Phreatobacter stygius: one gene and its partners. The protein of the gene in region 4 interacts with the protein of the main gene of each other region in a pairwise test. Links are inferred from orthologs where the notes say so. Each region holds a gene or a part of one and is shown on either strand. Other genes may lie near its edges.

Evidence for each region.
Region 1: the proteins of secA (region 4) and secB interact in binary tests that used the Escherichia coli proteins (3 or more experiments, as listed by UniProt). The link is inferred for Phreatobacter stygius from one-to-one orthologs.
Region 2: the proteins of secA (region 4) and secG interact in binary tests that used the Escherichia coli proteins (3 or more experiments, as listed by UniProt). The link is inferred for Phreatobacter stygius from one-to-one orthologs.
Region 3: the proteins of secA (region 4) and ybgC interact in binary tests that used the Escherichia coli proteins (3 or more experiments, as listed by UniProt). The link is inferred for Phreatobacter stygius from one-to-one orthologs.

Annotation. Positions count from the first base shown.
Region 1 is NZ_CP039690.1:3,141,565-3,148,819, forward strand. Bases 1,414-4,191 are described here. They hold secB (protein-export chaperone SecB), read left to right. Parts: upstream 1,414-2,450; coding sequence 2,451-2,933; downstream 2,934-4,191. Other genes in these bases: E8M01_RS14620 (extracellular solute-binding protein), read right to left, coding at 1,414-1,669; E8M01_RS14625 (FxsA family protein), read left to right, coding at 1,856-2,326; E8M01_RS14635 (class I SAM-dependent methyltransferase), read left to right, coding at 3,070-3,717; rsfS (ribosome silencing factor), read left to right, coding at 3,850-4,191. Also shown: more of E8M01_RS14620, read right to left, coding at 1-1,413; more of rsfS, read left to right, coding at 4,192-4,221; 23S rRNA (pseudouridine(1915)-N(3))-methyltransferase RlmH, read left to right, coding at 4,249-4,725; E8M01_RS14650 (MFS transporter), read left to right, coding at 4,814-5,932; sn-glycerol-3-phosphate ABC transporter substrate-binding protein UgpB, read left to right, coding at 6,096-7,255. UniProt on the Escherichia coli protein: One of the proteins required for the normal export of some preproteins out of the cell cytoplasm. It is a molecular chaperone that binds to a subset of precursor proteins, maintaining them in a translocation-competent state.
Region 2 is NZ_CP039690.1:6,958,664-6,965,847, reverse strand. What follows is about bases 2,730-5,436. They hold secG (preprotein translocase subunit SecG), read left to right. Parts: upstream 2,730-3,714; coding sequence 3,715-4,158; downstream 4,159-5,436. Other genes in these bases: E8M01_RS32875 (CTP synthase), read left to right, coding at 4,331-5,436; tpiA (triose-phosphate isomerase), read left to right, coding at 2,748-3,500. In the rest of the region: trpE (anthranilate synthase component I), read right to left, coding at 1-678; E8M01_RS32890 (peptidylprolyl isomerase), read right to left, coding at 711-2,594; more of E8M01_RS32875, read left to right, coding at 5,437-5,959; E8M01_RS32870 (DUF350 domain-containing protein), read left to right, coding at 6,065-6,469; E8M01_RS32865 (hypothetical protein), read left to right, coding at 6,480-6,992; E8M01_RS32860 (glutathionylspermidine synthase family protein), read left to right, coding at 6,994-7,184. UniProt on the Escherichia coli protein: Subunit of the protein translocation channel SecYEG. Overexpression of some hybrid proteins has been thought to jam the protein secretion apparatus resulting in cell death; while this may be true it also results in FtsH-mediated degradation of SecY.
Region 3 is NZ_CP039690.1:1,062,992-1,070,215, reverse strand. What follows is about bases 1,372-4,118. They hold ybgC (tol-pal system-associated acyl-CoA thioesterase), read left to right. Parts: upstream 1,372-2,392; coding sequence 2,393-2,845; downstream 2,846-4,118. Other genes in these bases: tolQ (protein TolQ), read left to right, coding at 3,937-4,118; E8M01_RS04945 (sulfite exporter TauE/SafE family protein), read left to right, coding at 2,900-3,625; ruvB (Holliday junction branch migration DNA helicase RuvB), read left to right, coding at 1,372-2,263. Outside these bases: E8M01_RS04965 (DNA-3-methyladenine glycosylase I), read left to right, coding at 1-471; Holliday junction branch migration protein RuvA, read left to right, coding at 537-1,154; more of ruvB, read left to right, coding at 1,217-1,371; more of tolQ, read left to right, coding at 4,119-4,677; protein TolR, read left to right, coding at 4,688-5,140; cell envelope integrity protein TolA, read left to right, coding at 5,203-6,360; Tol-Pal system beta propeller repeat protein TolB, read left to right, coding at 6,424-7,224.
Region 4 is NZ_CP039690.1:2,000,646-2,008,473, forward strand. The notes cover bases 1,538-4,888. They hold secA (preprotein translocase subunit SecA), read left to right. Parts: upstream 1,538-1,895; coding sequence 1,896-4,688; downstream 4,689-4,888. Other genes in these bases: E8M01_RS09095 (peptidylprolyl isomerase), read right to left, coding at 1,538-1,543. In the rest of the region: E8M01_RS09090 (lipopolysaccharide biosynthesis protein), read right to left, coding at 1-360; more of E8M01_RS09095, read right to left, coding at 569-1,537; E8M01_RS09110 (type III PLP-dependent enzyme), read right to left, coding at 4,930-6,213; E8M01_RS09115 (AMP-binding protein), read right to left, coding at 6,200-7,762; E8M01_RS09120 (acyl carrier protein), read right to left, coding at 7,762-7,828. UniProt on the Escherichia coli protein: Required for protein export, interacts with the SecYEG preprotein conducting channel.

The DNA of each region.
Region 1 (7,255 bases), 1.1 Mb from region 4 along the record:
CCTTGGTCGCCGCCACCAGCTCGGCCCGGTCCTTGGCGAAGATGACCCGGCTGATCAATTGGTCGACGGCCGGGTTCTTGATGCCGGCGCTGTTCAGCGTGCCGGGCCGGTCGGCGGCTTCCGAGCCGAAGAAGTCGCGCTGCTCGTTGCCCGGCGACAAGGACTGCGGATAGCCGCCGATGATCGCGTCGAAACGGCGCTCGTTCAGCCGGTTGATATATTGCGCGGTATCGACCAGCCGCGGGGTCAGTTCGATGCCGAGCCGGTCGAGCGCCGCCTTATAGGCCAGCGCATGGCGTTCGAAGGTCGGTCCGTTCAGCAGGAGTTCGATCTTCAGCGGCTGGCCGGTGCCGATCTCGACCATCCGCCGGTTGCGAACCTCGTAGCCCGCCTCGCGCATCAGCCGGATGGCCTCGCGCAGGTTCGCCCGCTGGGCGTCCTGGCTGCCATTGACCGGATTGGCATAAGGCGTGGTGAACACCTCGGGTGGCACCTGGGCGCGCACCGTTTCCAGAATGGCCAGCTCCTGGCCGGTCGGCAGGCCGCGGGCCGCGAGCTCGGTATCCTCGAAGAAGCTCGCCGTGCGCCGATAGGCGCTGAACATCAGGTTGGCGTTCATGCTCTCGAAATCGAACATCAGGTTGAGCGCCCGGCGCACCCTGACATCGCCGAACTTGGCCAGCCTGAGATTGAGGATGATCGCCTGCATGCCTGCCGGCATGCGGTCGGGAAAGGTTTCCAGCTTCACCCGGCCGTCGCGCACCGCCGGAAAATCGTAACCGGTCGCCCAATAGCGCGCGGTGTTCTCGTTGCGGAAATCGACCTGGTCGGCTTTGAACCCTTCGAGCTCCACGGTGTCGTCGCGATAGACCTCGAAGCGCAGCTCGTCGAAATTGTGCTGGCCGACATAGATCGGCAGGTCCCTGGCCCACCAGTCGGTCACCCGCTCCATCACCACGTTGCGGCCGGCCTCGAAGCTCCTGATCCGGTAGGGGCCCGAGCCGAGCGGCGGTTCCAGCGTCGTCTGCGAGATGTCGCGCCGGCGCCCCTGGGCATCGGTGCCTTCCCACCAATGGCGCGGCAGCACCTGCAACTGGCCGACGATCTGCGGTTTTTCCCGGTTGCCGGCACTGTCGAAGCTGAAGGTCACCTCGCGCTCGGCGGTTTTTTCCACGCGCACCACGTTGCGATAATAGAAACCCATGCGCGGGTCGTTCTTTTTCACCTGCTCCATGGTCCAGATCACGTCTTCCGGGGTGATCGGCCGGCCATCATGCCAGCGGGCGCTCGGATTGATCCGATAGGTGGCGGAGGAAAAATCATCGGGATGGCGCACGGCATCGGCGACCGCGCCATAAGCGGTGGAGATCTCGTCCGTCGCGTCCTCGAACAGCGGCATATAAAGCAGGCCGGCAATCGGCGGCGTCGCGCCGCGCGGCAGGATCTGGTTGAAACTGTCGAAGGCGCCGTCGATCGACAGGCGCGCCACGCCGCCTTTCGGCGCCTCGGGGTTGACATAACCGGTGTGCCGGAAGTCCGGCGGGTAGCGCAGCGCGCCGACCAGCGAGAGGCCGTGTCGCCAGGGCGGGGCATCCGCCGCCCGCACCTGGCCAAGGCCTGCGACCAGGCCGATGGAAAGGGCGCCGAAGGCGCGTCGGGTGGTGGGCATGGCGGTTCTCATTCCCGGCTGAAACTGGTCCGGGCTATCATAACCGGTGACGGTGCGACCGAAAGTCTGCTTGAATCTTGCGCGCCGGCACCACAGCTAAGGCGCTCGCCGGGATTTTTCTCAAAGGGGCTCATGGCCGGTGCGTGCCATAACCCTTGGGAGACATCCGGGCATAAGGGGAGTTTGATGATCCGGTTGCGCTGGCTGATCCTGGGAGTGATCGCACTTCCTTTTGTCGAATTTGCCGCCTTCTGGTGGGTCGCCGGACGTGTTGGCTTCTTCACGGCCCTGATCAGCGTCATTGCCACCTCGATGATCGGCGTGATGATCCTGAAGGGCGGTGCGCGGCTCTTGTTCACCCAGCTCGCCGCCGGCCGGGTCGTGCTGTTGAACCAGGGTGCGGCGCGCAGCGGCATGCTGACCGCCCTTGCCGGTCTGCTCCTGGCCATTCCCGGCTTCGTCACCGACCTGGCGGCCGTCGCGTTGCTGCTGCCGGCGCTCAAGGCGCTGCTGTTCGGCACGCGGGCGCTGACGCCACATGGCCCAAGCCGGACCCCGCCGCCGCCCGGCGTGGTCGATCTCGATCCGGGCGACTGGCGCGAGGAGACCGAACCGGCGCGGTCGCGCCGCCGGACCCGCCGCATCGATCGGGACTGACCGCCGTCGGATTGACCGCCGCCGGATCGAGCAGCGTTCTTGCCGGCTCCAGCCGCGCGTGCTAGCGAGCGCGCCGATCGCGCATTTTCTGCCGCCCGATGCGGCGTGAACGGAGACGACCCTGATGACCCCCAACGGCGGCAATGAAACGGAAGCCGCGCCTCAGCTCAACGTGCTGGCGCAGTATATCAAGGATCTCTCCTTCGAGAATCCCAACGCCCCGCGCTCGCTGATGCCCCAGCAGGAGCAGCCGGCGATCAATATCCAGATCAACGTCAACGCCAATCCGATGAGCGAGACGGAGTTCCAGATCGAGCTGACCATCGATGGCGATGCGCGCACCAAGGATCTGATCCTGTTCAAGTTCGAGCTGGTCTATGGCGGCATCTTCCGCATTGCCGGCGTGCCGGCCGAGGCGGTCCATCCGATCGTGCTGATCGAGTGCCCGCGCCTGCTGTTTCCCTTCGCGCGCCAGATCATCGCCAATTCGACCCGCGACGGCGGCTTCCCGCCGCTCTATCTCGACCCGGTCGATTTCGCCGCGCTCTATCGCCAGCGCATTGCCGAGAACCCGCAGGCTCCGGCCGGCCCGGCTTTGACCCAGTAAGGGCTTTGGCTCGCTAGGATTTGGCGGAGCCAGCAAGACTGGACGATCTCGTGACACGCGGAAAGCCGGGCTTCGCGCCCGGCTTTTTGCATTTTTTGAGGTAACGGCCCGATGGTGACGGCATGATGGTGACGGCATGATCTTGGATCGCGCGGCCTTCATCCGCGACAACACCCGGCTGCTCGCGGTGCCCCATGCGCCCGAGATCCGGCTGCATCTGGCAGACGAAGCGACCACGCTTTGGCAGAAGACCGAAGACGAGCTCGGTTCGATCGGCCTGCCGCCGCCGTTCTGGGCCTTTGCCTGGGCCGGTGGCCAGGCGCTGGCCCGCTATGTGCTGGATCAGCCGGCCCTCATTGCCGGCAAGTCGGTGCTCGATGTCGCGACCGGCTCCGGGCTTGTCGCCATTGCCGCCGCCAAGGCCGGTGCGTCCCGCGTCAGCGCGGTCGATATCGACGCCTTCGCCGAGGTCGCGGTGGCGCTCAATGCCGCGGCGAACGGGGTCGCGATCGAAGCCAGAACCGGCGATCCGACCGGCACCGATGACGGCTGGCAGGTGATTCTGGCCGGCGACATCTGCTATCAGCGCGACATGACGCAAGCCATGCTCGGCTGGCTCGGGCCGATCGCCGCGGCCGGCCGGACCGTATTGATCGGTGATCCCGGGCGCACCTATCTGCCGAGGGAGCGGCTTGAAAAGCTTGCCGAATATGAGGTTCCGGTGACCCGCGCGCTCGAGGATCTCGAGATCAAACGGACCGGGGTCTGGCGATTGATCGCGTGAGCCCGTCAGGCTGCGTTGTCTAATTGCCATGTTTTCGCGTATTATGAGGTTTGTGCGCCCGAGAGGCGCGAAGCAGAGAGGATCGGACCCCTGTCCACCACCAACCTGCCGGGACCGGCGAAGAGTGCGCCGCTGACCGGGACCCCCGCGACGAGCCCCGCTCCTGCCGAGGTCCTGAAAATCGTTCTCGAGACCCTTGAAGACAACAAGGCCGAGGAAATCCAGACAATCGACCTGAAGGGCAAGACTTCCATCGCCGACGCGATGGTGGTGTCGTCGGGACGTTCGCACCGTCATGTCGGCGCGCTCGCGGACTATCTGGTCCAGGCGCTGAAGGATGCCGGCGTGGTCCAGGTCCGGGTCGAAGGCGTACCCGCCTGCGACTGGGTGCTGGTGGATGCCGGCGACGTGATCATTCACGTGTTCCGCCCGGAAGTCCGCAGCTTCTACAATCTCGAGAAGATGTGGTCGGCGGCGCGTCCGGCCGAGCGGCTGGCCGGCTGAGCCCTCAGCGCTCGGGCCGGAATTCTCATGCGGCTGATCCTGGTCGCCGTCGGGCGGACGAAAGCCGGCCCGGAGACGGAACTGGCCGCGCGTTACCAAGATCGCGCGGCAAAAGCCGGCAAGGCGCTCGGATTTCGCGGCCTCGACGTGGTCACGCTCGACGAAAGCCGGGCGGCCGACGGCGCGCAGCGCAAGGCGGAGGAGGCCGGCGCCATTCGCCGCCAGCGCGTCGGCCGTCTCATCCTGCTCGACGAACGGGGAAAGAGCCTCGGCAGCGAAGCCTTCGCCGAGCGGCTCGGCCGCTGGAAGGACAAGAGCGAGGAGGCGGCGACCCTGGTCATTGGCGGTCCCGACGGTCTCGATCCGGCGCTCCACGCCGAGGCTGATCTGGTGCTCTCGTTCGGCGCCATGACCTGGCCGCACCAATTGGTGCGCGTCCTGGCGCTCGAGCAGCTCTATCGGGCCATGACGATCCTCGCCGGCCATCCCTATCACCGGGCATGACCGGCGCCACGGATCGGGAAAGATCGACAGGCCGTTCGTGAATGAACCTCGCATGACAGCCGCCGCCGGGGCAGGGCGCGCTCGCGCGATGCCTGCCTTGGCCGAGGCATCGACCCGGGCCGCCTTTTTCCTGGGGGGTTTCGGCATGGCGGCCTGGGCGCCACTGGTTCCCTTTGCCAAGGAGCGCGCCCATCTCGACGACGGTGCGCTCGGCCTGCTGCTGCTTTGCCTGGGCGCGGGTTCGCTGATCGCGATGCCGCTGGCCGGCGCCCTGGCGACCCGTCTCGGCTGCCGTGCGGTCATCTGGGCCGCCAGCCTGATGATCTGCGCGGCACTGCCATGGCTCGCCATCGGCGCAAGCCCGCTGTGGCTGGCCGCGGCGCTGCTGGTTTTTGGCGCCGGCGTCGGCGCCGTCGATGTCGCGGCCAACATCCAGGCGGTGACGGTCGAAGGGGCCGCCGGCCGCACCTTGATGTCGGGTTTCCATGGCCTCTTCAGCCTCGGCGGCATTGCCGGAGCCGGCGGCGTCAGCTTGCTGCTCTGGCTCGGAGCCTCGCCGTTATGGGCCATGCTGGTGGCCGCGGCGATCATTCTCGGCCTGATGGCGGGTTTTGGCCACGGCCTCCTGTCCCATGGCGGGGCTGACGGCGCGCCACTTTTCGTGCTTCCGCACGGCCGGGTGGTCCTGATCGGATGGCTCTGCTTCATCGTTTTCCTGGCCGAGGGCTCGATGCTCGACTGGAGCGCGGTCTTCCTGACCTCGGTGCGCGACGTCGCGCCGGCCCATGCCGGGCTCGGTTATGCGGGTTTTGCCGTCGCCATGACGCTCGGCCGGCTCAATGGCGACCGCGTCGTCCAGGCTCTGGGCGGACCGGCCGTTCTGGTCTTCGGCGGCATCTGCGCCGCATCGGGGTTCGGCCTGGCGATCCTGGTTCCTTCGTCCGCGGCGGCGCTCGCCGGCTTCACCATGGTCGGGCTCGGCGCCTCCAATGTGGTGCCGGTGCTCTATTCGGCGATCGGGCGGCAAACCGCGATGCCGCCGCCGCTCGCCGTGGCGGCGGTCACCACGGTCGGTTATGCCGGCATTCTGGCGGGCCCGGCCCTGATCGGTTTCCTGGCCCACGCGACCAGTCTGCCCTGGGCCTTCGCGGCGGTCGCGGGGCTGTTGGTGGCCGTCGCCGCCAGCGCCCGGATCGCCGGGCCTTAAGCGCCGTTGCGCGGCCGGGGAAATCTGCCGGACCGCCTCTTACTCTGTCATCGAAGCTTCACTAGAGTGTCATCTGTCCGTCGTTCGGCGGACCCAAGAACGGCACGGGTTTCGCCCGCAAAGCCGCATTGGCGCTCAGCCGCGCCCTTTGGGAGGTCTATCGATGTTGAATCGCCGTTTCATGCTGGCGGTTGCTGCCGCCGCCGCGCTCGTGTCCAGCCCCGCCTCGGCCCAGGTCGAGATCCAGTGGTGGCATGCGATGACCGGCGCCAACAACGAGGTGGTGGTCAAGCTGGCCGAGGAGTTCAACGCGTCGCAGCGCGAATTCCGGGTCGTGCCGACCTATAAGGGCTCCTATCCCGACACGATGAATGCCGGCATCGCCGCCTTCCGCGCCGGCAATGCACCGCACATCCTGCAGGTTTTCGAGGTTGGCACCGCCACCATGATGGCTGCCCGCGGCGCCATCAAGCCGGTCTACCAGTTGATGAGCGAGGCCAACGAGCCGTTCGACCCGCAAGCCTATCTGCCGGCGGTTGCCGGCTATTATTCGACCTCGCGCGGCGAGATGTTGTCCTTCCCGTTCAACTCCTCGTCCTCGGTCATGTGGTACAACAAGGACGCCTTCCGCCGCGCCGGCCTCAATCCGGATCAGCCGCCGCGCACCTGGCCTGATGTCTTCGAGGCGGCAAAAAAGCTGCGCGCAGCCGGTTACGACAAATGCGGCTTCTCGTCGGCCTGGATCACCTGGCTCAATATCGAGCAGTTCTCGCTCTGGCATAACGTGCCGCTGTCGACCCGGGCCAATGGCATTGACGGCTTCGACACCGAGCTCAGGTTCAATTCGCCGCTGCATGTCCGTCACCTGCAGAACCTGGTCGAACTGCAGCGCGACAATACCTTCAGCTATTCCGGCCGCACCAATACCGGTGAGGGCCGCTTCACCTCGGGCGAATGCCCGATCATGCTGACCTCGTCCGGCTTCTACGGCAACGTGCGCGCCAATGCGAAGTTCGAATGGGCCAACGCGGCGATGCCCTATTATCCCGACGTCGCCGGCGCGCCGCAGAACTCGACGCTGGGCGGCGCCTCGCTCTGGGTCATGGGCGGCCGGCCGGCCGCCGAATATCGTGGCGTGGCGCGCTTCTTCACCTTCCTTTCCGATGTCGACCGGCAGGCCAAGCTGCATACCGATTCCGGCTATCTGCCGATCACCCGGGCGGCTTACGCGAAAGTGAAGGCTTCGGGCTTCTACGTGCAGAACCCCTATCTCGAGACGCCGCTTCTGGAGCTGACCAACAAGGAGCCGACCGAGAATTCCCG
Region 2 (7,184 bases), 5.0 Mb from region 4 along the record:
CGAGACGAGGCCCGCCATGATCTCGGCATGGTCGGGCAGGGGGGTCTGCTTGTCGAGCGGCGTGTCGAGCGCGTCGACCACCGCGATCAGCCGGTCGACGGCGCGGTCATAGGCGGCCTTGGCGGCCTGGCCGGCCTGTGCGCGGACCGGGGTGACGACGGTGATCTGGTCCTTCACCGCATCGAAGACCAGCACCACGGTCGGCCGGATGAACAAGGCATCGGGCAGGCCGAGCGGGTCCGGATTGATATCCGGCAAATGCTCCATCTGGCGGACCATGTCGTAACCGAGATAGCCGAACACGCCGGCCGCCATGGGCGGCAGCCGGTCGGGAATGTCGATCTTGCTTTCGGCCAAAAGCTTGCGCAGCTCGACCAGCGGCGCTTCCGGCAGCGGCGCGAAGGCGGCCCGGTCGGCGCCCGGGCGCCGGTTGATCTCGGCGACCGAACCGCGGCAGCGCCAGATCAGGTCGGGCTCCAGGCCGAGGATCGAGTAGCGGCCCTTGACCGCACCGCCCTCGACCGATTCGAGCAGGAAGGCATTGGCCCTGGATCCGGCGATCTTGAGATAGGCCGAGACGGGGGTTTCCAGGTCCGAAACGAGGGTCGTCCAGACCACCTGCGGCTTGGCGGTGGCGTGAACGGACGCAAAGGCCTCGAAGGCCGGTTCGATCTGCATGGTCGTTCTCCCGAGGGCGAACAGGGCGGCGTCTAGCCGCCGTCGCCGGCTCCGATCGCGCGGCGCAGCACCGTCTGATTGACGTTGGCACCGAAGTCCTTTTGCAGGCGCGCGATATATTGACCGAGGATGTCGTCCTCGATCGACTGGGTCAGTTGGGCCTGGGTTCGCGCATCGACCGGGGCATTGGCCGGCAGCGCGACATCCAGGGTGACGAAGACGATCCGGTCGATGCCGTCGGCGGCTGGCGCATTGGCGACGCTGCCCTTGGGCGTGACGAACAGGGTCTGGACAGCGCCCGAACCCCAATCGCCTTCAGTCGCCGTGCGGGTGAGCGCGCCGCTGGTCTTGACCTCGAGACCGAGCGGCTGGGCGAGCTCTGCGAGCGTCTTGCCCTGGCGGACCGCCTCGGTCATCTCGGTCGCCGCCTTGGCGATCCGGTTCTTCACCTCTTCCTCACGCCATCGGGCCTCGACGCGGTCCTTGACCTCGTCGAGCGCGCGGTCGCGCGCCGGCGTGATGGCGGCCACTTCGTACCAGATCGACGCGCCGGTCTGGCGGACCTGGACCGCCTCGTTCTCCATGCCGACATCGGCGCGGAACGCGGCCGGCAGCAATTCGGCGCCACCGACCAGGTTGAGCTGGGCGCCGGACGGGTCCTGGCCGCTCTGGTCGACGGCGTCGACGACGCTCACCGCCAGGCCGACCTTGCTGGCGATGTCGGCGAGCGGCAGGCCGCTGGCGCGCTCGCGCTCGATCTTGTCGTGCAGGTCGTTCACCGCGACACGCCCCAGTTCACGGGCGAGCCGGATCCGGGCCTGCTCGCGCATGGCCTCGGCGTTGAACGGCTCGGCCTTGGTGACCCGCAGCAGCACGGTGCCGAAGCTGCCGCGAACCGGCTCGCTGACAGTGCCTTCGGCGAGCGCGAAAGTCGCGTCGCGGACCGGCGGATCGGTTATCTCGGCGCGCGACAGCGTGCCGAGCGTCAGGTCGGTGTCGGAAATGTTGCGTTCCTTGGCCAGCTCGGCGAAATCAAGGCCGGCCTTGATGCGCGCCGAGGCGGCGGCGGCCTCTTCGGCATTGGCGAAGGTGATCTGCTGGACCGTGCGCTTCTCGGCGGTGTCGCGCAGGCGGGCGACCTCGGCGTCGATCTGATCGGCGGGAACCTCGACAAAGGCCGCCTGTTCTTCGGGCGACAGGGTCAGCATCACCAGCTTGCGGTATTCCGGCGCACGAAAGGCGGCGCGGCGCGCGTCGAAGAAGGTCTGCAGGGTGGCGGCATCGGGGGCCGGCACGTCGCCAGCCGAGCGCGCGCCGATCGTCACGAACTGGGCGGTGCGGGTTTCCGCCTGGTAGCGCGCCATGGCATCGAGCAGCACCTGCGGCGTGCCGAGCTTGTCGGAAATGGCGCCGGCGATCTGCTGGCGCACCGCCACCCGGCGTTCGCTATCGATATAGGCCTGCTCGGTGAAGCCGTTCTGGCGCAGCAGCTCGCGGAAGGTGTTGACGTCGAACTGGCCGGTCGGCCCGCGGAACGACGGCGAGGTGACGATACGGTTGCGAATCGTGGCGTCGTCGATGCCGAGGCCGAGCTGGCGGCCGCGCTCGTCCAGCGTGGCGTCGGTGACGAGCTGGCTGAGCACGCGCTGGTCGATGCCGAACGAGCGCGCCTGATCCGGCGTCACGCCGCGGCCGAGCATGCGGCCGAGGTTCTGGACCTCGCGATTATACATGGTCTGAAAGGTCTGCTGGGAGACCTGCGTGCCGCCGATGGTCGCCAGTGTCGTCGATGTGCCGCCGCGGAAAATGTCGCCGATGCCCCAGATCGCGAAACTGCCGACGAGCAGGCTCATCAAGGCGATGAGCACGAGACGCATGAAGCCCGTGGCGAAGGTGGTGCGAATGCCGGTCAGCATGCCCGTGCGATCTCCGGTTATGACGGCGTGAGCCCGTGGGGCCCCAAAAAAGTTGGCGGAGCATAGTGACCACCCCTGGTTCGGGCAAGGTCGCGCGGTAGCCCTGAAACGCGCCATCTGGTAGCAAGCCGCGAAACAACCGAGGAGGTCTTGATGGCGCTGCGTCCCCTAGTCGCCGGCAACTGGAAAATGAATGGCTCGAAGAAGGCGCTGGAGGAAATCGGCGCCATGGCCGAGGGCTATGACGCGACGCTGCGCGGCAAGGTCGATCTGATGATCTGCCCGCCGGCGACCCTTTTGCAACTGGCCGCGACCAGCGCGCTCGGCACCCGCATCGCCATTGGCGCGCAGGACTGCCACACCGAGACCACCGGCGCCTTCACCGGCGACATCGCCCCGGACATGCTGGTCGAAAGCGGCGCCACCGCCGTCATCGTCGGTCATTCCGAGCGCCGCCAGTATCATGCCGAGACCGATGCGCTGGTCGCGGCCAAGGCCTTTGCCGCGATCCGCGCCGGGCTGACGGCCATCGTCTGCGTCGGCGAGACCCGTGCCGAACGCGAGGCCGGCAAGACGCTCGCCGTCGTCGGCCGGCAGGTTCAGCGCTCGGTGCCGGAGGATGCCACGCCGGAAGCCGTGGTTGTCGCCTATGAGCCGGTCTGGGCGATCGGCACCGGCCTGACGCCGACCGCGGCCGATGTCGCCGAGGTCCACGCGCTGATCCGCAAGAAGCTGATCCAGCGCCACGGCAAGCAGGCGGCGGGCATCCGCATTCTCTATGGCGGCTCGGTCAAGCCGTCCAACGCCAAGGAATTGATGGCGGTCGCCAATGTCGACGGCGCCCTGGTCGGCGGCGCCAGCCTGAAGGCGGCGGACTTCCTGGGAATCGCCGCGGCCTATCGCTGACGGCGGCGGCTTGCCGCAGGGCAGTCTTGCCCGGCTGGCGAATGGCCGCGGGCGCGCCCATATGGAGGCTAAGTCGAAGGCTGCGGGCGGCCTTCGGCCGGGCTTTCCCCAGGCGAATGAAGCTTGCCGCATTCCTGGGCAATCCGGGGTAGGCAAGGCCAATTCGATCGTGTAGAGACCCGCTTTCCTTATCTCGAAGGACCGTCGAGCCTCCATGCAGACCGTCATTCTCGTCGTCCATCTGATGATCGTGATTGCACTGATCATCGTTGTTCTGTTGCAGCGCTCCGAAGGCGGTGGCCTCGGCATGGGCGGCGGCGGCAATTTCATGTCGTCGCGCGGCACGGCCAATGTGTTGACCAGGGCGACCGCCATTCTGGCGGCGGCCTTCTTCTTCACCTCGATCGTGCTGGCTCTGCTTGCCACCCAGGCCCGCGGGCCGCGCTCCATCCTGGAACAGGGCACGGCACCGGCGGCTCCATCCGCTCCCGCGGTGCCCGGCGCGCCGGCAGCTCCGCAGGTTCCGCCGTCGGGGCAGGGTGGTGGCACGGGCGTGCTCGAAGGGCTTCGCGGCCTGTCGCAGCCGCCGGCCGCACCGGGGGGTTCGCAGCCCCCGGCAGCGCCCGGTTCGCAGCCGCCGGCCGCGCCCTCGCGGTAACCGGCGACCCCGGACGTCAGTCCGGGCATCTGCCATAAGGCGCTTTTCGGGCGCCGGACGTGATCACAGCAAGGGCCGGGCAACCGGCCCTCGTTTTTTTGTGGGAGTGCGGGCGTCATCGCGACGCATGGCGCTACCCGAATCGCACTGAGAGCTTTAAAGAGGAAGCCCCATGACGCGGTATATTTTCATCACCGGCGGCGTGGTTTCGTCCCTGGGCAAGGGGCTTGCCTCGGCGGCGCTTGGCGCCTTGCTTCAGGCACGCGGCTATTCGGTCCGCCTGCGCAAGCTGGATCCCTATCTCAATGTCGATCCGGGCACGATGAGCCCGACCCAGCACGGCGAGGTGTTCGTCACCGACGACGGCGCCGAGACCGATCTCGACCTTGGCCATTACGAGCGGTTCACCGGCCGGCCTTGCACCCGCCAGGACAATATCACCACCGGCCGGATCTATCTCGACATCATCACCAAGGAGCGGCGCGGCGACTATCTCGGCGCCACGATCCAGGTGATTCCCCATGTCACCGACGCCATCAAGGATTTCGTCCGCACCGGCAACGAGGGTTATGATTTCGTCCTGGTCGAGATCGGCGGCACGGTCGGCGACATCGAGGGCTTGCCCTATTTCGAGGCGATCCGTCAGCTCGGCAATGAATTGCCCAAGGGCGACAGCATCTATGTGCACCTGACGCTGCTGCCGTTCATCGCCTCGGCAGGCGAGCTCAAGACCAAGCCGACCCAGCATTCGGTGCAGGAACTGCGCTCGATCGGCATCGCGCCCGACATCCTGTTGTGTCGCTGCGACCGGCCGATCCCGGAAGGCGAGCGCAAGAAGCTCGCTTTGTTCTGCAATGTCCGTCCCTCGGCGGTGATCGAAGCGCAGGACGCCGCCTCGATCTACGACGTGCCGCTCGCCTATCACCGCGCCGGCCTCGACGACGAGGTGCTGCGCGCCTTCGGCGTCGAGCCGACGGGCGGCCCCGACATGCGCCGCTGGGCCGATGTCTCCGACCGGGTGCACAATCCGGAAGGCGAGGTCACCATTGCCATCATCGGCAAATATACCGGGCTGAAGGATGCCTATAAGTCGCTGATCGAGGCGCTGGCCCATGGCGGCATGGCCAACCGGGTCAAGGTCAATCTCGACTGGATCGAGAGCGAGGTGTTCGAGAAGGAAGATCCTTCGCCCTATCTCGAACATGTCCATGGCATCCTGGTGCCCGGCGGCTTCGGCCAGCGCGGCGCCGAGGGCAAGATCCGCGCGGCGCAATTCGCCAGGGAGCGCAAGGTGCCCTATTTCGGCATCTGTTTCGGCATGCAGATGGCGGTGATCGAGGCGGCGCGCAATCTCGCCGGCATTGCTGCCGCCAATTCGACCGAATTCGGCCCGACGGCCGAGCCGGTGGTCGGCCTGTTGACCGAGTGGCTGCAGGGCAACGAGCTGGTCAAGCGCAACCAGGCGAGCGATCTCGGCGGCACCATGCGGCTCGGCGCCTATACGGCGCACCTGAAGCCGGACAGCAAGATCGCCGCGATCTATCGCTCCGACATGATTTCCGAGCGCCACCGCCATCGCTACGAGGTCAATCTCGACTACAAGGCGCGGCTCGAGGACAAGGGCCTGGTGTTCACCGGCCTGTCGCCCGACGGCGTCTTGCCCGAAACAATCGAATATCCCGAGCATCCGTGGTTCGTCGGCGTGCAATATCACCCTGAACTGAAGAGCCGGCCGTTCGAGCCGCATCCGCTGTTCCGTTCGTTCATCGAGGCGGCCAAGGTGCAGTCGAGGCTGGTCTGATCAGCCATTCGCCCCCTTGCACGTCATCGGCTTCGCCGATTGACGGCTTCAACCGGAAACAATCCTGCCCTAGCATGCCTCATCCGATTTGGCTGGGGCTGGCTCATGATCGCAGATTATCTATCGGGGTTTCCCGCATTCCTGGCGCATTTCGTCATGGCGATCGGTTTCGTCGCCATCTTCGTCTGGATCTATACTTGGCTGACCGGGCATGACGAGATCGCCCTGATGCGCCAGGGCAATGTCGCCTGCGCTCTTGCCTTCACCGGCAGTATTGTCGGCTTTTCGCTGCCGCTGGCGAGCTCCATCGAATATTCGGTGTCGATCCTCGACAATGCGATCTGGGCCGCCGTTTCGCTGCTGGTTCAGCTCGGCGTCTACCTGCTCGTCAAACTGGTGTTCAAGGACCTGACGCGGCGGATCGAAGACGGCGAACTGCCGGCCGGCATCTGGCTGGCCGGTGTGTCCATTGCCGCCGGCCAGCTTGCCGCGGCGTCGATGACCACTTGAGGGTCGCGCCATGACCATGCAATCTCCCCGCCCTGACAATCCCGACCAAAAGCGTTCGCGCCTGCTGTCGCCCGCCGGGCTCGGCGCGATCGCGGTGGTTGGCGTCGGCGCACTCGCCGTGACCAATGGTTTCGGCCTTGGTGGCCAGCGCAACTGCAACACGACCAACCGGATCGCCACGACCGCCCAGCAATGCGAGGCGTCGGTGCCGGGGCCGAGCTGCGCCACCGTCTTCGCCGGCGGGGCACCGGCGGTCGGACTGACCCAGAACAGCGCCGGGACGTGGCAGCATCAACCGCTGCGTGCGGCCGCCGGCGGCAGTTATGTCGACATGTCCGGCCGGACCTTCACCGCCGGCCGCACCTGCCGCTCGGGGTCGTCCGGATCCTATTATTTCTGGGGCGGCGGCCATTCCTCGGGCGGGACCTCGTCGGGCTGGTCGACCGCCAACCAGAGCCAGGGCGTCCAGCGCGCCGGCTTCGGATCCACGGCCCACGCCATGTCCGGCTCGAGCGGGAGCTGACATGCAGCGCAAAACCATGGCGGAACGTCCGAACTGGCGCGCGCTGGCGGATGAATACGGCTTTGCCTATGCGATGCCGGACGGCGAGCGCTACTGGGACGAGAGCGCGGCCTATCTGTTCACCATGCGCGAGATCGAGGACGACCTCGAACATGCCGCGACGGAAATGGTGGCGCTGTGCGGCGAGTTGGT
Region 3 (7,224 bases), 940 kb from region 4 along the record:
GACGAGTTCTGGCACGACCGGGCGCGCGACCCGCGCATCGTCAAGAATCCGCTGAAGATCAAGAGTGTGCGCGAGAACGCCGCTTTCGTCGCCGATGTCGCGGCCGAGCGCGGCTCCTTCGGCAAGTTCCTGGCGGCCTGGCCGGCCGACGATCAGATCGGGCTGTTGGATTTCATGGCCAAGCGCGGTTCGCGGCTTGGCGCCCGCACCGGCCAGTATTTCCTCCGCTTCATCGGTTTTGACGGCTTCGTCACCGCGCGCGACACGGTGGCGGCACTGCGCGACGCCGGTCTCGATATTGCGGCCGAGCCGACCTCCAAGGGCGACCTGAAGAAGATCCAGGCCGTGTTCAACGCATGGGCGCGCGAGACCGGCCTGCCGCGCGTGCACCTGTCGCGCACCTGCTCGATGTCGATCGGCGAAAATTACGACGCGGCGACGCTGATGCGTTATGGCGGGGGCGAAGAGTGAACAAACCGTCCGTCCGGCCAGCGAATCCCCTATAAGGGGCGCAGGATGCAGGGACGGATATCGCCATGATCGGCAAGTTGAAGGGCACGATCGACTCCTATGGGCCCGATTGGGTGATCGTCGACGTGCACGGCGTCGGTTACGTCGTGCACTGTTCGTCGCGCACGCTGCAGGCCCTGCCGGCGGCGGGCGAAGCGGCGGTGTTGTCGATCGAAACCATGGTCCGCGAGGACATGATCCGGCTCTACGGTTTCGCCAATGACCTGGAGCGCGAGTGGTTTCGCCTGCTGCTCGCCGTGCAAGGTGTCGGCGCCAAGGTGGCGCTGTCGGTGCTGTCGACGCTGAAGGCGAGTGATCTCGCCACCGCCATCGCCATGCGCGACAAGGCGGCGATCGGCCGGGCCAATGGCGTCGGGCCGAAGGTCGCCGAGCGCATCATCACGGAGTTGAAGGACAAGGCGCCGGGCTTCACCGATATCGATCCGACGCTTGCCAAGCTGGTCGGCGACGTCGACGACAAACGCGCGCCCGGCCCGATCCGCGACGCCATCTCGGCCTTGACCAATCTCGGCTACGGCCAGCCGCAGGCCGCCGCGGCCATTGCCGCCGCCGCCGGCAAGGCGGGCGAAGAAGCCAATACCCAGACGCTGATCCGGATGGGGCTGAAGGAACTGAGTTCTTGAACAGGCCATCGTCGACCTGAGCCAAGCTGTCGCGAAACGAGACGATCGTGTAACCAGCCGGAATGACCGAAGCCCGCCGCATCTTGAACCCCGAACACCGCGACGACGATGCGGATGTGCATCTGCGTCCGCAGCGGCTGACCGAATTCATTGGCCAGGCGCAGGCGCGGTCGAACCTCGAAGTGTTCATTTCGGCCGCCAAGATGCGCGGCGAGGCGCTCGACCACGTGCTGTTCGTCGGTCCGCCTGGGCTCGGCAAGACGACACTGGCACAGATCCTGGCGAAGGAGCTCGGCGTCAATTTCCGCTCGACCTCGGGACCGGTCATCGCCAAGGCGGGTGATCTCGCGGCGCAATTGACCAATCTCGAAGACCGCGACGTGCTGTTCATCGACGAGATCCACCGGCTCAATCCGGCGGTGGAGGAAATCCTCTATCCGGCGATGGAGGATTTCCAGCTCGACCTGATCATCGGCGAGGGGCCGGCGGCGCGCTCGGTGAAGATCGACCTCGCCAAGTTCACCCTGGTCGGCGCGACCACGCGTGCCGGCCTGCTGACGACGCCGCTGCGCGACCGTTTCGGCATCCCGATCCGGCTGCAGTTCTATACCGTCGAGGAGCTCGAATATATCGTCACCCGTGGCGCCCGCGTGCTGGGTGTCGGCATGGCCGCGGATGGCGCCAACGAGATCGCCCGGCGGGCGCGCGGCACGCCGCGCATCGCCGGCCGGCTGCTCCGGCGGGTGCGCGACTTCGCCATCTACCGGGATTCCGACACGATCACCCGGACCATCGCGGATGAGGCGCTGACCCGGCTCGAGGTCGACGCCGCTGGCCTCGACGCGATGGACCGGCGTTACCTCCAGGGCATCGCGCTCAACTATGGCGGTGGGCCGGTGGGCATCGAGACCATGGCGGCGGCGCTGTCCGAACCGCGCGACGCGATCGAGGAGATCATCGAGCCGTTCCTGATCCAGCAGGGCTTCCTGCAGCGCACGCCGCGCGGCCGGCTGTTGACCAGCCATGCCTTCAGGCATCTCGGCCTGGCGGAACCAGCCCGCGACGCCACCCAGTTCCAGCTGTTCAAGGGCGACGAGGACGACGCCTGAGCCGCGTCTTGCCGATTGAGCGCTGGTCCGATCGAAGGTTTGGCCGCGTTCAGGCCTCGCTTTCGCCAGATCAAGCCCCTATGCGGCGCGGCAAAATCCGTTGAGATCGTTCACCCGAAGGTTGACCGCATGATCAAGTCCCCGGCGCTTGCCGGCCATATCGAAGACGAAACCCACCATCTCTCGGTCCGCGTCTATTACGAGGATACGGATTTCTCGGGCGTCGTCTATCACGCGAGCTATTTGCGCTTCATGGAACGCGGGCGGACCGATTTTCTGAGACTGCTCGGCGTGGCGCAGGGCGACCTGTTCGACAAGGCGAAGGAAGAGGCCGGCGCCGGCTTCGCCTTCGTCGTGCGCGCCATGGGCATCGAGTTCCTGCGCCCGGCCAAGATCGACGACGTGCTGACCATCGAGACCCGCACGGTCGAGGTCAAGGGCGCGACCATGAACCTTGCCCAGCGCGTGCTGCGCGGCGAGGCGGTGCTGGTGGAAGCGACCGTGCGGGTCGCCTTCGTCGCCGGCGGCCGGCCAATGCGCATCCCTGACGCGCTGAGAAGGATCATGACGCCAAGGGCGTGATGTGCGAGTGAGAGCGTCCCTTTTTGGCGTCGTTACAGCAGATTTAGTCTCTTCATGTCGCTTCTCGGCTTCGGGCCGGCCGAACTCGCCGCCATCACCGCCATCATGGCGGTCGCCACCGTCATCCAGATGGCGGTTGGCGTCGGGCTGTCGCTGGTGATGATCCCGCTCCTGGCCATCATTTCGCCGAGCCTGGTGCCGGGTCCGGCGATCGCCTCGGCTTTCGTGGTGATGCTGGCGATGGTGCGCGGCAACAGCCACCTGATCGACCGCGCCGAGATCGGCTGGGGGGCTGGCGGCCTGCTGATCGGCACGGCCATCGGCGTGCTGGCGCTGCTGGCGATCGACCCGACCCATCTGCCGCGGCTGTTCGGCGGGCTGATCCTGCTGGCGGTGGGCCTGTCGCTGAGCGGGCTGCATCTGGCGCTCAGCGCCCGCAATATCGCGATCACCAGCGTCATATCAGGCTTCATGGGCGGCATGTCGGGCATCCACGGACCGTTGATCGGCGTGGTCTATGCCGGCCAGAACCCGGCCAAGGTGCGCGCCACGCTCGGGCTCTACTGGATCGTCGCTTATGCCATGCTGATTGCCATGCATGTCGCGGCCGGCCGGTTCGGGTTCGCCGATCTCGGCCGCGCGGCGCTGCTGGTTCCCGGCATTTTGATCGGCACCTGGCTGGCGCCGTCGGCGGTCGCGCTGATGGACCGTGAAAGGATGCGTATCGGCCTGCTGGCCATCGCCGTGGTCGGCGCGCTGGTGCTGCTGGTCCGGGGGTGAACGACCAAGTCTTCGCTGACGCATTCGCGCATAGCAGTCGCGCGACCACCTTTTTGTGACAATTACCGACGGCAATAAGCTGTTGCAGTGCGGCAATAACCCAGTCTTAACCTTATCGATGGCTTGGTAGTTTACCACGCGGATGTACAGACCGCGTCACGGTCAAGACACATTCGAGGGTCATTTCGCCCTCCAGGGACGGGAAAAAGCGCGAAAACTGCACAGGCGCTGGCCGTTCCGGGTTCTCAAACCGTGGCGTGGGCTGTTCTGCGACCTCGAAGCCGGACCTGTCGCGAAAAGGATCGCCGCCTATGAATCCCGCCGATGTCGCCCAGACCGCCGTCGCCGCATCCCACGACGTGTCGCTCTGGGGTCTGTTCATTACCGCCCATTGGGTGGTCAAGCTCGTCATGCTCGGCCTCGTCTCGGCCTCGATCTGGGTCTGGGCGATCATTGTCGAGAAGATCATCCTGTTCCGCCGCACGCGCAGCCAGATGGACCGCTTCGAGCAGGTTTTCTGGTCCGGCCAGTCGCTGGAGGAACTCTATCGCAGCCTGGCGCAGCGGCCGACCACCGCCATGGCGGCGCTGTTCGTTGCCGCCATGCGCGAGTGGAAGCGGTCGCACGAAACCGCGTCGCGCTCCTTCGCCGGCCTGCAACAGCGCATCGACCGGGTGATGAACGTCACCATCCAGCGCGAGGTCGAGCGTCTCGAGGCTCGCCTGATGGTTCTGGCGACCGTTGCATCCGCCGGCCCGTTCATTGGCCTGTTCGGCACGGTCTGGGGCATCATGACCGCCTTCCAGGCGATCGCGATCTCGAAGAACACCTCGCTCGCGGTGGTCGCGCCCGGCATTGCCGAGGCCCTGTTCGCCACCGCCATCGGCCTTGTCGCCGCAATTCCGGCAACCATTGCCTATAACAAGCTTGCCGGTGAGGTGAACAAGATCGCCAACCGGCTCGAAGGCTTCGCCGACGAGTTCGCCGCCATCCTGTCGCGTCAGATCGATCAGCAGGGTGGGCCGACCACCTACGACCAGCGCGCGGCCTGAGGAGACGACCATGGGAGCTCATGTCGCAAGCGGTGGTGGCGGCCGCGGCAATAACGGCCGCCGGCGCCGCCGCGCCTTCGTGATGAACGAGATCAACATCACGCCGATGGTCGACGTGATGCTGGTGCTGATGATCATCTTCATGGTGGCGGCACCGCTGATGACGGTCTCCGTGCCGCTGGACCTGCCGCAGGCGTCCGCCCGCGCGATCCAGCAGGACAAGCCGCCGATCACCGTTTCGGTGCGTCAGAACGGCGATATCTATCTCGGCGACAACAAGGTCGAACAGGCCCAGTTGATCGAGCAGCTGAAGGCCATGGCGCAGAACGGCGGCGAGGAGCGCATCTTCGTGCGCGGCGACGCCGCGGTGAATTACCAGGCCATCATGGACGTGCTGTCGCAGATCAAGGGCGGCGGCTTCACCAAGGTCGCGCTGGTCGCGACCGAACGCGCGTCGCGCTGAAAGCTGGCCGAGGTTTGAAGAGCGTGGCGCTGCACCCGCAAAAAGTCGGATATGGGGTCTCGGTGGGCGGGCATGTGCTCCTGCTTGCCGCGGCCCTGGTCGGCTTTCTGAGCGCGCCGCAGAAGCCGGACGAGGGCGAGAGCGTGCCGGTCGAGATCGTCTCCGACGAGCCGGCGCAGTCGACCCGCGGCGATCGTCGCGGCGAGCGCACGCCAACGCCGCAGCGTGTCGTCGACCGCCAGACCCCCGAAGAGCGCCAGACCCCGGACGAGGCTTCCGTGCCGGTCGCCCGCGAGCGGGTGCAGAACATACAATTGCCGCCGCCGCCGACCCCGCGTCCGCCGATGCCACAGCCGCCGCAGCCCGAACAGGCCGAGGCGCCGCCGCCGCCGGCCGCCCGCCCGGCGCAGGTCGCGGCCGTCCAGCCGCCGCAGCCGGCGCCGCGCCCGACGCCTGCCGTTGCGCCCGAGCAGCGCGAGGACCTCGAAGCCAAGCTCGCCGAGATCCAGGCGCAGCAGAGGCGCGAAGACGAGCAGCGCCGCCAGGAGCAGCGCCAGGCCGAGCAGCGCCGGCGCGAGGAAGAACAACGTCAGGCCGTCGCCCAGCAGCAGCGCGAGACGCGCGAGCGCGAACAGCGTGAAGCCCGCGAAAAAGCCCAGCGCGAGGCCCGTGAGCGGGCGCAGCGCGAGGCCCGCGAACGGGCTCAGCGGGAGGCGCGCGAGCGGGCCGAGCGCGAGCGCCAGGAGCGGGCCAATGCCCGGCAGTTCGATCCGAACTCGATCGCTGCCCGGCTGAACACCAGCCCGACCCAGGAGAATGACCGCCGTCAGGCCGCCCGCACCGAGGCGACCGGTGCCAGCGCGCCGGTGCGCACCGCCTCGCTCGGCACCGCGACGGGCGCCGCCGCGCGCATCTCGGGCCGCGAGATCGATGCGATCCGCGCCTGGGCCGAGCGCTGCTGGGAAATCCCGATTTCGGCACGCGAGGGCAATAGCCAGGCCGTGCGGCTGAGGGTGTCGTTCAATCCCGACGGCACCGTCACCGGTCGCCCCGAGGTGCAGAACCCGCGTGGCGATTCCAATTTCCAGGTGCTCGCGAATTCCGCCGTGCGCGCTGTCATGCGCTGCTCGGCCGAGGGCGGCGTGAGGCTGCCGCGCGAGCGTTATGAAACCTGGCGCGAAGTCGTGCTCAACTTTGACCCGAAGGAAATGATGCGCTGAGCGCCCACCGTCACCGTCGTGACCCAGGGCGTCGCTAAGCTCAGCGACTGATCGAGACTCATGATGACCTTGCTCCTGAACCGCCGCAATCTCCTGTCCGCCGGTGCCGCCCTCGGCGCTTCCGGCCTGGTATCGCCTTACGCTCGAGCGCAGCAGAGCCAGCCGCCGGTGATCGACATCCGGCGCGGCCAGGTGCAGCCCTTTCCGATCGCCGTGCCGAATTTCGGCGGCGAGGGCGATATCGGCCGCAATATTTCCGGGGTGATCGAGAACAACCTCCGGCGCTCCGGCTTCTTCCGGATCATCGACCGCCAGGCCTATGCCAATGTCCAGGTCGATCCCGACCAGGCGCCGAACTTCCAGCGCTTCCAGGCGACCGGTGCCGCCGGTCTCGTCACCGGCCGGGCCGGCCGCGGCGCCGACGGGCGTTCACGGGTCGAATTCCGGCTCTGGGACGTCGCCCAGGGCAGCCAGCTGCACGGCCAGCAATTCGCCACCCAGGAGGCCAATTGGCGGCGCATCGCCCATATCATTTCGGACCAGATCTTCGAGCGGGTGACCGGCGAGAAGGGCCATTTCGACACCCGCGTGGTGTTCGTCGACGAGACCGGCCCGAAGGACCGCCGCCAGAAGCGGCTGGCCATCATGGACCAGGACGGCGCCAATGTGCGCTACCTGACCCGGGGCGGCGACCTGGTGCTGACGCCGCGCTTCTCGCCGTCGAGCCAGGACATCACCTACATGGCTTATAATTCCGGCGAGCCGCGCGTCTTCCTGCTCAATATCGAGAGCGGCCAGCGCGAGCAGGTCGGCAATTTTCCGGGCATGAGCTTCTCGCCGCGGTTCTCGCCCGATGGCCAGCGC
Region 4 (7,828 bases):
CGCCAGGACGCCGATGATGCGCGAGCCGGCAATGAAGCCGCGCAGCCCGTCCTGATCGGCCTTTTCGCCATATTCCGGAATGAAGCGCTGGGCGGCCGAAGCGAGGCCCGCATTGGAAATATGGCCGAGCAGCAGCACCCAGACCCAGACGGAAATATAGGTTCCGAACTCGTTGCTGCCCATCCAGCGCGCCATCAGCACCTGGCTGACATAGGCGATCGCGGCGCTCATCACCCGGATGACGAAGGCCGTGCCGGCGACACGCTGGGCGATCGACTGGTGGCTTGAATCGGTCAGCACCGCACGAAACCGCTCGACGATGCCCTTCGGCGACAGCAACGTCTTTGCGTCGCGCCCCATCTGCGCTTCGTCAGATCCCATTACCGACACGAGCAGATCCTCGAGCTCAAGGACCGGCGATCCGGCTGAGCTTCGGCCCAGGCATAGCCGAAGCGCTGTTAAGAAACGGTTCGAGCCGGAGGGGGCGTTTGTCGATGAAAAAAGGGCCGGCCGCACGAGGCGGCCGGCCCGAAATCTCGACGCGTGCTGCGCCCAAGGCGCCTGGGCTTCAGGGCCTGGGTGTCGCCGGCGCGGCAGGCGCCGGCGCAGCCCCCGGGGTTGCCGGCGCGCCCGGGATCACCGGCATGGCCGGCGCCGCCGGCGGCACCAGCCGCTCGACCTGGGCCTCGGCGCGCAGCTTCTGGACCAGATCGGCCTGGGCGCGACGGGTGAGGAAGTCCTCGATCTGGCCCTTGACCTGCTCGAAGGTCGGAATGGCACGCGGCCGGCGCTCTTCCAGCTTGATGATATGCCAGCCGAACTGGCTCTTGACCGGATCGGTCGAGACATCACCCGGCTTCATGGCGAAGGCCGCATTGGCGAATTCCGGCACCATCTGGGCCTTGGTGAAGAAGCCGAGGTCGCCGCCCTCGGCGCCGCCCGGATCTTTCGACTTCTCCTTGGCGAGCGCCGCGAAGTCGGCTCCGCCGCGCAGCTGCGCGATGATGGCGCGGGCTTCCTCCTCGGTCTCGACCAGGATGTGGCGAGCGCGCACCTCTTCTTCGGGGGTGATGCGGGCACGCTGCTCGTCATAGATCTTGCGCATCTCGGCTTCGGTCACCCGCGCCGCGGTTTCCGCGGCCAGCAGCGACTCGACCAGAAGCTTGTTGCGGTAATAGACCATCTTGCGCGCGAAATCGGGACCGTTCTGGATGCCGCGACCTTCTGCTGCCCTGGCCGCAATGGTCAGGTCGATGACGAAGCCGAGCAGATAGTCGCGCTTCTGGTCGGGATTCATCTGGGCCGTGGCCTGGCCGCCGATATCCTCTTCGGCCGCATCGAGATCGGCCTGCCGGATCTCGATGCCCTGGACACGCGCCAGCACCCGGTCCGGGGACGGCGCGGCGGCGGCTGGAGCCGCGGGCGTGGCTGGAGCCGAGGGCGCGGGACGCGCCGGTGCCGCCGGCGCGGGAGCCTGGGCGGCCACGGGTCCGGCGAGCGCCATCGACAGGGCGACGAGGACAATGGGCAGACGAACGGTCATCGGAAAGCAGCCTCTGTCTGGGAAACGACGCGTCTTCGCGGGCTCGCGTGGCGCATTTAGGGCAAGGACCCTAGGGAACATAACGCGAGAGCAGTCCGCAGGTTGCGGCAGGAATGCCCGGTTCCCGCCGAATTGACAACCCATGCCCCCGTCCATATCTGTCGCACGTCTCCGTTAGAGCGTGGCTTTGCACGCTCCCGGGGATATATCCCGCCGGGAAACGACGACGGGGCGCACGGGGCGTCCCTCAACCTGCCTTGTGGGGCCGATGCAATGAACCGGAAGGCGGGGCGCTGCGACCCATCTGTTCGGCCGGAACCTGTCAGCATCGGCTTCAAGCGAAGGATTACTCATGTTCGGTCCGATCTTCCGCAAGATTTTCGGCAATAGCAGTGACCGTCGGGTCAAGGGCTACCGGCCTCAGGTCGACGCGATCAACAAGCTGGAGCCGGAGCTGGAAAAGCTGTCCGACGAGGCGTTGCGCGCGCGCACCGACGAATTCAAGGCTCAACTTGCCGCTGGCAAGACTGTCGACGACATCCTGGTGCCGGCCTTTGCCACCGTCCGGGAGGCCGCCAAGCGCGTGCTGAAGCAGCGCCACTACGACGTCCAGCTGATCGGCGGCATGGTGCTGCACGAGGGCGCCATCGCGGAAATGAAGACCGGCGAAGGCAAGACCCTGGTCGCGACGCTGGCGGTTTATCTGAACGCGCTCGCCGGCAAGGGCGTCCATGTCGTCACGGTGAACGACTATCTGGCCAAGCGCGACTCCGAATGGATGGGCCGGATCTACAAGTTCCTCGGCCTGACCACCGGCGTCATCGTCCATGGCCTCGACGATGCCCAGCGTCACGATGCCTATGCCTGCGACATCACCTACGGCACCAACAACGAGTACGGTTTCGACTATCTCCGCGACAACATGAAATATTCGGTCGCCGAGATGGTGCAGCGCGGCCACGCCTACGCCATCGTTGACGAGGTGGACAGTATCCTGATCGACGAGGCGCGCACGCCGCTGATCATTTCCGGCCCGCTCGACGACCGCTCCGACTTCTACGCGACCATCGACAAGTTCATTCCGCTGCTCGCCAAGGAAGATTACGAGATCGACGAGAAGCAGCGCACCTGCGCGCTGACCGAGACCGGCAACGAGAAGATCGAGAAACTGCTGGCCGAGGCCGGCATCCTGAAGGGCGAGCTCTACGACGTCGAGAATGTCTCGACCGTCCACCACGTCAATCAGGCGCTCAAGGCCCACCGGCTGTTCCAGCGCGACAAGGACTATATCGTCCGCAACGGCGAAGTGGTGATCATCGACGAATTCACCGGCCGCATGATGCCGGGCCGGCGCTATTCGGAAGGCCTGCACCAGGCGCTGGAGGCCAAGGAGCGCGTCCAGGTTCAGCCCGAGAACCAGACGCTGGCCTCGATCACCTTCCAGAACTATTTCCGCATGTACAAGAAGCTCGCCGGCATGACCGGCACGGCCTCCACCGAGGCCGACGAGTTCATGGACATCTACAAGCTGGAAGTGGTCGAGATCCCGACCAACCGGGGCCTGGCGCGTATCGACGAGGACGACGAGGTCTACAAATCGGTCGAGGAGAAGTTCCAGTCGATCATCACCGAGGTCGGCCTGGCACGCGCCAAGGGCCAGCCCGTGCTGGTCGGCACCACCTCGATCGAAAAATCCGAGACGCTCGCCGAGATGCTGAAGCAGCATGGCTTCCGCCAGGTCGATCTCGACGACCCCGCCGCCTTCGCACCGCTTTATGACGGCGACCAGGGCAGCGCCGGCGAAAAGGTCTTCGCCGTGCTGAACGCCCGCTATCACGAGCAGGAGGCCTTCATCGTCTCCCAGGCCGGCGTCCCCGGCGCCATCACCATTGCCACCAACATGGCTGGCCGCGGCACCGACATCCAGCTCGGCGGCAATGCCGACATGCGCATCCAGGTCGAGCTCGCAGCACTCGAAGACGGCCCGGACAAGGATGCCAAGGCCGAGGCGATCCGCCAACAGGTCGGCCAACTGAAGCAGCGCGCGCTCGACGCCGGCGGCCTCTACATCATGGGCACCGAGCGCCACGAGAGCCGGCGCATCGACAACCAGCTGCGCGGCCGTTCCGGCCGGCAGGGCGATCCCGGCCGTTCGAAATTCTACCTGTCCCTGCAGGACGACCTGATGCGCATCTTCGGGTCCGACCGCATGGAGGGCATGCTGACCAAGCTCGGCCTGAAGGAAGGCGAGGCGATCGTCCATCCCTGGATCAATCGCGCGCTGGAAAAAGCCCAGCAGAAGGTCGAAGCCCGCAACTTCGACCTGCGCAAGAACGTGCTGAAATATGACGACGTCGCCAATGATCAGCGCAAGGTGATCTTCGAGCAGCGCATCGACCTGATGAGCCAGGAAGACCTGTCCGAAATGGTCGGTGACATGCGCCATGGCGTGATCGAGGACCTGGTCCACCAGCATATCCCGCCGGATGCCTATGCCGAGCAATGGGACACCGCCAAGCTGAAGGACGAGGTCTACCGGGTGCTCAATCTCGACCTGCCGGTCCAGGACTGGGCCAAGGAAGAGGGCATTGCCGACGAAGAGGTGATCGAGCGCATCAAGACCGCCGCCGACGAGATGATGGCCTCGAAGGCCGCGCGTTTCGGGCCGGACATCCTGCGCCAGATCGAAAAGGCCGTGGTCATGCAGGTGCTCGACCACCTGTGGCGCGAGCATATCGTCCAGCTCGACCACCTGCGCCAGGTGGTGGGCCTGCGCGGTTATGCCCAGCGCGATCCGCTGAACGAGTTCAAGTCGGAAGCCTTCCAGCTGTTCGAGAGCCTGATGGAGCGGCTGCGCGAGATGACCACCCAGCAGCTCGCTTTGGTCGAGCTGCAGGAGCCGCCGCCGATGCCGGACCTGCCGCCGATGAGCGCGCACCATATCGACCCGATGACCGGGCTTGATGAATTCGCCTCCATGGGCGCACCCTCGGGCGGCTTCCAGGCGCTCGCCGCCGGCGATGCGGTGGCGGCGATCGACCGCAACCCGAACGACCCTTCGACTTGGGGCAAAGTCGGCCGGAACGAAGCCTGCCCCTGCGGCTCGGGCAAGAAGTTCAAGCATTGCCACGGACAGAACATGTGACCGGCCGGGCGGCCTCATCCGGCCGCCCAAACTTCCCGCGCCGAGCCGTGAGAACGGTCCTTGACCAGGACAACGGCTCACCCTAAAAAGCGCGCTCGCGGGCCGGGGCTGTAGCTCAGATGGGAGAGCGCTGCAATCGCACTGCAGAGGTCGGGGGTTCGAATCCCCCCAGCTCCACCAGCCCGCACTGACGTCCGCCAGGCGGACGGAGTTTCCCAGGATCGATGCGCGGCATCCACCGTCAGCAGCTGATCAGCCGCGCCGCGCCGCCGTCCACCAGCACTTCCCGCGGCAGCGGGTGGCCGAGGAAGTTCACCGGGCTGGCGCTGAGGCCATAGGCGCCCGACTGCAGCACCGCGACGAGATCGCCCTCCCGCAGGTCGGGCAGCTCGGCTTTGCGGGCGATCATGTCGAGCGGCGTGCAGAGCGGTCCGGCGAGGCTCGCCGTCACGGTTGCCGGTTCGCCCATGCGGGCCGGCGCCAGCACCGGGTAGTCGCGCTTGATGATCTGGCCGAGATTGCCCGATGCCGCGAGGTGATGATGCATGCCGCCATCGGTCACCAGGAAGCGTGATCCGCGGGAGGTCTTGGCCGCCAGCACGCATGCCACATAGACACCGGCAGGGCCGACCAGGAACCGCCCGGGCTCGACCACGACCTGCGCGTCGCGGGTCAGCGGATCGGCCGCGAGCGCCTCTGCAAGCGCCGGGATATGGGTGGCCAATCGTTCGAGGTCGAGCGCGGCCTCGCCGATATAATAGGGAATGCCGAGCCCGCCGCCGAGATCGATGGTCTTGAGCGGCCGGCCGATGCGTGCCGCGACCCGGCGGGCGACAGCCAGACCGTGAGCCCATTGCCCCGCCAGCATGTCGGCATCGAGGATCTGGGTGCCGGCGAACATGTGCACGCCCCTGAGATCGAACGCGGCGCTCGCCTCGACCTGGTCGACCACTCCGTCGAGCTCTTCCTCGTCGAAACCGAAGGGCGCCGGGCGGCCGCCCATACGCATGGCGCCGCCTTGCACCTCGGCGACCGGGTTGAAGCGGATGGCCACCGGCGCGGGCACGCCCCCGGCCTCGATCAGCCGTTCGATACGGGCGATCTCTTCCAGGCTTTCCAGGTGGATTTCACCGATCCCCTCGCGCAGCACGACGGCGAGCTCCTCGGCGCGCTTGCCCGGCCCGGCGAACAGGATGCGGCTTGGATCGGCGCCGGCCGATCGGGCCAGGCGATATTCGCCGAGCGAGGCGATTTCGACGCCCGCGCCTTGCCCGATGAGGACGCCGATCACCCCGGGGTTCGGGTTGGCTTTGATCGAATAGTGAATGCTGGCGAAGCCGGACAGGACTTCGGCGAGCTTGCCATAGGCCCGGCGCATGACGGCGGCGTCATAGACATAAAGCGGCGTGCCGTAGCGCTCAGCGAGCTCGCGCACCGCGAGATCGCCGACCAGCAAGTCCTGCCCGCGCACCGCGAATGCCGCTGCGGCCAGGCGTGCGGCATGCGTCGGATCACTGCGCGCCACGGCTGCGCTCCGCCACCAGGCCGCGATAGTCGACCTTGCCGTTCGGCGTCACCGGCAGGGCATCGACCCAGTCGATCGCGCGCGGCACCATGTAGGGCGGCAGATGCAGCGCAGCCGTCCGCAGGATGTCCTCGGCATCGGCTTCGGCCGCCTTGGCCACCCCGACCGCATGCACCTTCTGCCCGGCGAAAGGATCGGGCAGCCCGACGACCGCCACCTGGACGAAGGCGCCGGTCGCCATCAGCACCTCCTCGACCTCGGTCGGGCTGATCCGATAGCCGGCTGATTTGATCATGGCGTCGCGGCGCCCGACGAAATGAAAGAAGCCCTCGTCATCCTCGAAGACGAGGTCGCCGGAATAACAGACCGTTTCGCCGCCTTGTTCCGCGGCGACGAAGGGATGCGGCTTCAAGACCTCGGCAGTATCATCAGGCCGGTTCCAATAGCCGAGCGACACGGTTGGGCCGCGATGCACCAGAATGCCCGGCTCGCCCGGCTTGGTCCGCCGGCCCTCGGCGGTCACCGCGAAGATTTCCGTCTCGGGAATCGCCCGGCCGATCGAGGTTGGCCGGCGATCGATCTCGTCCGGCGGCAGGTAGGTCGAGCGGAATGCTTCGGTCAGCCCGTACATCAGGTAGATGCGCGTCTCCGGCAGCCTTGTCCTCAACCGCTTGACCGTTTCGGATGGTACCGCGCCGCCGGAATTGGTGATGTAGCGCAGCGACGGCAAGGCCGTGCGCGCCAGCGAGGGGCTGGCGCGCGTCAGGATCGCCCAGATCGTCGGCACGCCAGCAAGGCCGGTCACCGCCTGGTCGCGGATCGTCGCGACGATCTCGTCGCCGAACCGGAAGGTCAGCAGGATCAGCACCGCGCCCTGCTCGACCGCGGTGAGCAACTGGTTCAGGCCGTAGTCGAAGCTGAACGGTAGGATCGACAGGATGCGGTCGTCCGCGGTCAGCTTGAGATAGGTGCGGACGATGCGTGTGCCGGCGATCAGGTTGCGATGGCTCAGCATGACGCCCTTGGGGCGGCCGGTGGAGCCGGAGGTATAGAGGATGGCGGCGAGATCTTCGCCGATCGCCTGATCGCGCGGCGGCGGTGGAACCATGCCGGCGGCCGCGGCCTGATCGGGCTTGGGCGTCCAGAGCGGGGCATCGACCAGATAGAGGGACGGGCCGTCGAGATCCGCCAGGGCCTCGCGCAGCCGCGGCGCCAGCGCCTGGTTGGTCAGCACGATGCGGGCGCCGCAATCCGCGACGATGTGCTGGATCTGCGCGGCCTGCAGCAGGCTGTTGACCGGCACGAAGACGCCGCCGGCGCGGCTGGTGGCGAAGATCGCCCAGCATTCCTCGATGGATTTCGGCAGCACGATCGCCACCCGATCGCCGCGCCCGAGACCGAGCTGCCGCAGGACGCCGGCGCCGTGTTCCACCTGCGCCCGCAAGGCGCCATAAGACATCGACCTGATGCCATCGATCAGCGCCACGCGGTCCGCGGCACCGGCCGGCCCGGCGCCGATCAGATGATGCACGAGGAAGGGCGGCGACATCACCGCCGCGCTTGCCCGACGAAGCGTGCGAGTTGCTCCACCGTCTCGAAATTATCGGGGTCGAAA